2 regions of the Staphylococcus carnosus genome follow, and region 2 is predicted to be linked to the other one. Evidence: predicted binding sites of a transcription regulator. Region 2 holds the regulator's gene; the other holds the start of a gene.

Region 1 (3,432 bases), 570 kb from region 2:
ACAAGTTGATTCCGACTACAGCATCATAAGTGCCCATTCTTAAATCTCGAATAATTTCAATTCGTTCTAGTGTCTTGATTTCAGAATGCAGATAGTTGACTTTGATACCAGCTTCTTTTAAATAAGTTGTTAAATCTTCACTCATTTTTTTCGTTAAAGTTGTAATTAATACACGTTCATTTTTATCTACTCTATCTTGAATTTCACTTAATAAATCATCAATTTGATTTTTTGTAGGTCTTACATCAATTTTAGGATCTAACAAGCCAGTTGGTCGAATAATTTGTTCAGTCATTTCATCTGTGTGTTCTAATTCATATGGACCTGGCGTTGCTGAAACATAAACCAATTGTTTAGCTTTTTCTTCAAACTCTTCAAATGTTAAAGGTCTGTTATCAATCGCACTTGGTAAACGGAATCCATGATCAATCAACACTTGTTTACGTGCTCTATCACCGTTATACATTCCTCTGATTTGAGGTAAAGTAACATGGGATTCATCGACCATTACAAGCCAATCATCACCGAAATAATCTAACAACGTATATGGCGTTGAACCAATCGGACGCAATGTTAAATGGACAGAATAGTTCTCAATACCTGAACAAAAGCCCATTTCTCTCATCATTTCCAAATCATAGTTCGTACGTTGCTCTAATCTTTGCGCTTCTAACAATTTATTTTCAGAACGTAACTCTTTTAAACGCTCTTCTAACTCTTTTTCAATTCTTTCAATAGCAAGTTTTAATTTTTCATCCCGTGTTACATAGTGAGATGCCGGGAAGATTGAAAAATGTTCACGTTGTCTCAACACTTCGCCAGTTAAATAATTCACTTCACTGATTCTATCAATTTCATCACCGAAAAATTCCACACGAATACAAATTTCCTCGCGTGAAGCTGGGAATACTTCAACAACATCTCCGCGCACTCTGAACGTACCACGTTTAAAATCAATATCATTTCTTGTATATTGAATATCAACCAAGTCTCTTAAAAATTGGCTGCGATCCATTTCCATGCCTTCTCTGATATTCACAACTAAATCACTATATTCTTCCGGATTCCCTAAACCGAAGATCGAGCTGACACTGGCAACGATAATTACATCATCACGTTCAAATAATGAACTTGTTGCTGAGTGGCGCAATTGGTCAATTTCATCATTAATCGTTGCATCTTTTTCTATAAAAGTATCAGTCGAAGGAACATAAGCTTCTGGTTGATAATAATCATAGAAGCTGACAAAGTATTCTACTCTGTTTTCAGGAAACAACTCTTTGAATTCATTATATAATTGACCGGCAAGTGTCTTGTTATGTGCAATTACAAGTGTCGGTTTACCTACTTCTTTAATTACGTTGCTCATTGTGAACGTTTTACCTGTTCCTGTTGCCCCTAATAATGTTTGATGACGTTTACCTGCTTTTATACCCTCTGTCAATTCTTTAATTGCTGCAGGCTGATCGCCTTGAGGTTCATAATCAGAGACAATTTTAAATGGATGATGTTCCATACAAGTGGCAACCTCCTTCTATTTCTAAATCATTTCTTCATTTATAACAATGCATTAAAACACAAATCGGCTGAGACATACGTTTTGCCTCAACCTTCTTTTAATAGTTGAGAATTGCTTTACTCATATCTTGCAATACTCATTTATGCATTTAAATTAACCCTATTTACTATGCTATATATTCTCATTTTGGCTTTATCTCAAACTTTCAATATCACTATATATTCTAACAGATTTGTCAAAAAAGGTACAAACATCTGTTCGCAGTCACAAAAGTTTTTAAAAGACGAAAAAAGCACTTGTCGACATATGACAAGCACCCTCATTTCATATTCTATATTTTTTTATTTAACGATCTTCATCTTCATGCTGTTTATGGAGATTTAATTGATCAACTATAACAAATCCTGCTAAAAGCGAAACCACATCTATGAAAATAATCCATTCACTATGGAAAAATCCTTTATATATGGAGCCGCCGATAAGCGTTAACGTTACAATTGCTCCTACCCATTTATTCTTAGTTACAACGCTGAACAAAACCACTAGAATACACGGGAAAAATGAAGCACAAAGATACCAAACGAGAACCATAAGTTGTCACCCATCTCTTTTATTTAAAATCGACATCGTTAATTCTCGCAATTCCGATCGTGGGATAAAGTTTTCTGTTAACATTTCCGGAATTACATTTTCAATAAAATCTTGTACAGATACTAAATGATCAAACTGCATAATTGTCTCAAGGGACATCTCATAAATTTCGAAGAACAAATCATCCGGATTACGTTTTTGTATTTCTCCGAACGTTTCATAAAGTAAATCGATTTTATCAGCAACAGCAAGAATTTGCCCTTCTAAAGAATCATCTTTCCCTTCTTGCAGTCGTTCTCTATAGACGTCTTGATATTCTGGAGGAAACTCTTCTCTGATAAAATTATCTACCATTTCTTCTTCTACTTGTGAGAATAACTTCTTCAAATCACGGCTTGCATATTTTACAGGTGTTTTGATATCTCCTGTAAACACTTCCGCAAAATCATGGTTTAACGCTTTTTCATATAAGTTTTTCCAGTTAATTTCATTACCATGCGCTTCTTCCACTGTACCTAAATATTGAGCAATTTTAGTGACCTTGAAAGAATGCGCAGCTACATTATGCTCAAAATATTTAAATTTTCCAGGCAAGCGTATTAGCTTTTCTAGATCTGATAGTCTTTTAAAATATTGATGTACACCCATATCTAGCTCACCCCTTGTCTATTTAATGAGTTATTATACTCGAAAAGTTTATATTCTTGCAAGAACTTTGAAAACACCATCTGCATTTTTTTATTTCCGTTTGTCTTTTACCCTTTAAATACGCATTCAATAACTATTTTTGAACAAAAAAGCACTATCCTCAAAATGAGAACAGTGCTTATTAATAATTAAATTAATGAATAAAGTTATATGATGCAGCTTGTCCTGCTGAAAGTGTACGTGAAGTTACAACACCTGGGCCGTAACCGTAGTTCATTTCAGATACACGAACTGAACCGTCACCATTTACGCCTTCAACGTAAGCAACGTGACCATATGCACCTGCTGTTGATTGCATGATAGCACCAGCAGTTGGTGTGTTATTAACTGTGCGACCTGCAGCTGCAGCAGCATTTGCCCAGTTATTCGCATTGCCCCATAATGAGCCTGCTTTACCGCCGGCACGTTCGAATACATATGATGTACATTGACCAGATGTATAGTAGTTTGCACCTGAATAGTTAGAATAAGAAGATTGAGCAGCTGGTGCACTATATGAAGTACTGCTGTAATTTCCAGAATAACTTGTTGGTGCTGTATATGATGGTACTTTATATGATGTTGTATATGAACGCGTTGGTGCTTTGTATTCTACATTGTTTTCATTAGAATAA
Region 2 (3,432 bases):
GTAAAGCAGCCCGTAAACCGATGATTGCTGATGGTGGTATCAGAACACATGGTGATATTGCTAAATCTATCCGTTTCGGAGCTTCAATGGTTATGGTAGGATCTTTATTTGCAGCACATGAAGAATCTCCTGGTGAAACTGTTGAATTAGATGGCAAACTTTATAAAGAATACTTCGGCAGTGCGTCAGAATTCCAAAAAGGCGAACATAAAAATGTTGAAGGCAAAAAAATGTTTGTCGAACATAAAGGTACATTGGCTGATACATTGACTGAAATGCAACAAGACTTACAAAGTTCAATTTCATATGCAGGCGGTAAAGATTTAGACTCTTTACGCAAAGTAGATTATGTCATTGTTAGAAATTCTATTTTCAATGGTGACAGAGACTAAGATTTTGTACTAATGTGCGGGGGTGTCCAAAATTAGAAAATGGTTTGGACTGGTCACGGTATTTTTGCTTATCGCATTATGTATGCCGGTAAAAGAAACACCGTGGATGGAACATATACAAGAACAAGCAAGAGGAAAAATCCAAGCTTTAGCAGCTAAAGAAAGTATCAATAAAGAAGCGTTGAAAGTTCCTGATAAACAAGACTTTGCGATTAGAAATATTCAGATGAATATGGATAAAGCGCAAGTAGAAAAACAGTTAGGACAACCTCAAAGGGTAACTGCCAATGAATATGGTTTGAAATGGTATACCTATCATAATCAATATCATTCATTTATCATGGTCAGTTATATTGATAATAAAGTAAATGCCATGTATACGAACCAAAATGTTATTTCGTCTAAATCTAAGATTAAATATGGCACACCACAAGATACAGTCCGATCACGCATGGGCAAACCTCTAGATTCAATTACTAAAGGAAAATATCGGTTTGAGTTAGATAATGATGAGTATGATGTGTTTAATAAAGACAACATTTATACGACTGTATTTTATGATCAACATGAAAACAATCAAGTGAAAGGGCTCATGCAGGTGAGTAAAACAATGGAGGACCGTCTGACACAGCAATATGGGGCGCCTTCATCTTCGCTTGAAAAAGGTTTTGAATTACAAGATTTTGATTTAGTCAACGCAGAACGTGTTCAAAAAGATAAACCAGTATTAAAATACAATCAACCATTATCGGATACTGCGCGTAAGCACAGTGATGATATGGCAGATAATCACTACTTTGATCATAATAACTTAAAAGGTGAATCACCTTTTGATCGAATGCAAAAAGATGGAATTGATTATCAAACAGCAGGTGAAAATCTAGCCTATGGTCAACAAAGCAGTATTTTTGCACATGAAGGTTTGATGAATTCAGAAGGACATCGAAAAAATATCTTGCAGTCTAACTTTAAGAATTTAGGTGTCGGTGTCAGTTTTAATAAAGAAAGACAACCGTTCTGGACAGAAGATTATACAGGTTAAAAAAATCACCTCGGGTCTGAGAAATCTCAGTCCCGAGGTGATTTTTACGTGCTGATTATTTAGAAGAGATAATATGCAAACAGAAAAGGTATATTAAAGTTCTCTGAATAAACCTACAACTTTACCTAAAACGGTAACTTGCTCTAAATAAATAGGATCCATTGTGCTGTTTTCTGGTTGCAAACGATAACGATGTTTCTCTTTGTAGAAACGTTTGACAGTAGCTTCGTCATCTTCAGTCATCGCTACGATAATATCACCGTTTTCAGCAATCGTTTGGCTGCGGACAATGACTTTATCGCCATCGAGAATACCAGCTTCAATCATACTGTCTCCTACTACATTTAAGATAAAAATGTCGCTGTTGTGCGTAGAAGTTAAGTGTTCGGGAAGCGGGAAGTATTCTTCAATATTTTCCACAGCTGTAATAGGAACACCGGCAGTAACTTTACCGATAACAGGAACATGGATAGTACCTTCCATTTCAGCATTTTCTTCAAGTTGATCACTGACAATTTCAATTGCTCTTGGTTTGGTAGGATCACGTCTGATGTAACCTTTGCTTTCAAGTCTGGATAGATGTCCATGCACAGTTGAACTGGACGCTAATCCTACTGCTTCTCCGATCTCTCTGACACTAGGCGGATAACCTTTTGTGTGGACAACAGTTTTTATATATTCATAAATTTCGCTTTGACGTTTCGTTAATTCTGTCATATTAAAGCACATCCTCTTCTAGTTTGTTCTTATTATAGCATGCGAACAGCACATTTACAAACATTTGTTCGTAAAAGTATTGACAGCGAACAATCGTTCTGATATTGTGTTTATGCAAACAAATGTTCTGGGAGTGTTGGAAAATGATTAAGAAATATCAATCGACTTTTTTAGCGTATTCTGCAGTATTATTGACTTCATTTATACTGTTTTCAGCTTTTATAATAAGTGCAAACCAATCTGAAGGTAAAGAACAAGTGTACGAAATGACAGATCATACAATATCTGCTAAAGCAGAACAAAAAGCCGAACGTGAAGGATATATTAAAGCGGATAGCGAACAAGAAAGCAAACCATTAATTGCTGTACTACATTAAAAATAATGTTTGGTCTCTAATGAAGTGTATAATCTGTTGAAAAAGGGAATAGCTAGATAAACAGAGTATCATTTTAATTTTAAAGAATAATTTGATATTATAAATGATTATCAGCATGATGGAGGTTATACAAATGTCTGAAGAACATAAAAAAACAATTAATAGAATTAATGAACTTTCAAAGAAGAAAAAAGAAGAAGGCTTAACTAAAGAAGAAGCGAAGGAAAGAGCAGAACTACATCAAAAATATCTTGATACTTTCCGCGAAGGATTTAAACAGCAAATCGAAAATACAAAAGTGTTAGACCCTGAAAGTAACGACGTAACTCCGGATAAATTGAAAAAGATACAACGTGATCAAAATAAAAGAAGCTAAAATCAAAGGTTGAATTTGATTTTTAAAATAGAGCTATACCGCATCAGCATAGTGTTGAAGCGGTATTTTTTTATAAAAAAGTAAAAGAGTAAATAATTTATTTTGATTGGTAACGGTTTCATAAGAACAATAAATGTAAAACGGACTATAGATAATGTATAATGGCATAAAATGATGCTGTATAGAAAGGAAGTTTTATTGATGTTTGACAAAAAAGATGAACTTGCAGTTAATACGATAAGAGCATTAAGTATTGATGCAGTTGAGAAAGCAAATTCTGGACACCCAGGATTACCAATGGGTGCTGCGCCAATGGCATATACGCTTTGGACACGTCATTTGAACTTTAATCCTAATTCAAATGAATATTTTAATAGAGATAGATTCATCTTGTCTGCAGGACATGGTTCTGCATTGCTTTACAGCTTACTTCATGTATCAGGCAGCTTAGAATTAGAAGAGTTGAAACAATTTAGACAATGGGACTCTAAAACTCCTGGACACCCTGAATTCAGACACACTCAAGGT

What was found. Region 2 encodes LexA, which represses DNA repair genes until DNA is damaged. Its sites were predicted from a motif close to CGAACATATGTTCG; they were not measured.
Region 1: a site for LexA is predicted at 1,767-1,780, ahead of uvrB (excinuclease ABC subunit UvrB). Genes of this name have one in related genera too.

The regions. Positions count from the first base shown of each region.
Region 1 covers NZ_UHCT01000001.1:2,147,170-2,150,601, forward strand. The annotation lists gene uvrB (excinuclease ABC subunit UvrB) at 1-1,516, opposite strand, end outside; gene DYE31_RS10460 (CsbA family protein) at 1,865-2,110, opposite strand; gene DYE31_RS10465 (YfbR-like 5'-deoxynucleotidase) at 2,117-2,758, opposite strand; gene DYE31_RS10470 (COG3942 and LysM peptidoglycan-binding domain-containing protein) at 2,952-3,432, opposite strand, start outside.
Region 2 covers NZ_UHCT01000001.1:1,576,243-1,579,674, reverse strand. The annotation lists gene guaC (GMP reductase) at 1-392, shown strand, start outside; gene DYE31_RS07585 (CAP domain-containing protein) at 415-1,434, shown strand; gene lexA (transcriptional repressor LexA) at 1,528-2,151, opposite strand; gene sosA (DNA damage-induced cell division inhibitor SosA) at 2,295-2,528, shown strand; gene DYE31_RS07570 (DUF896 domain-containing protein) at 2,662-2,904, shown strand; gene tkt (transketolase) at 3,106-3,432, shown strand, end outside.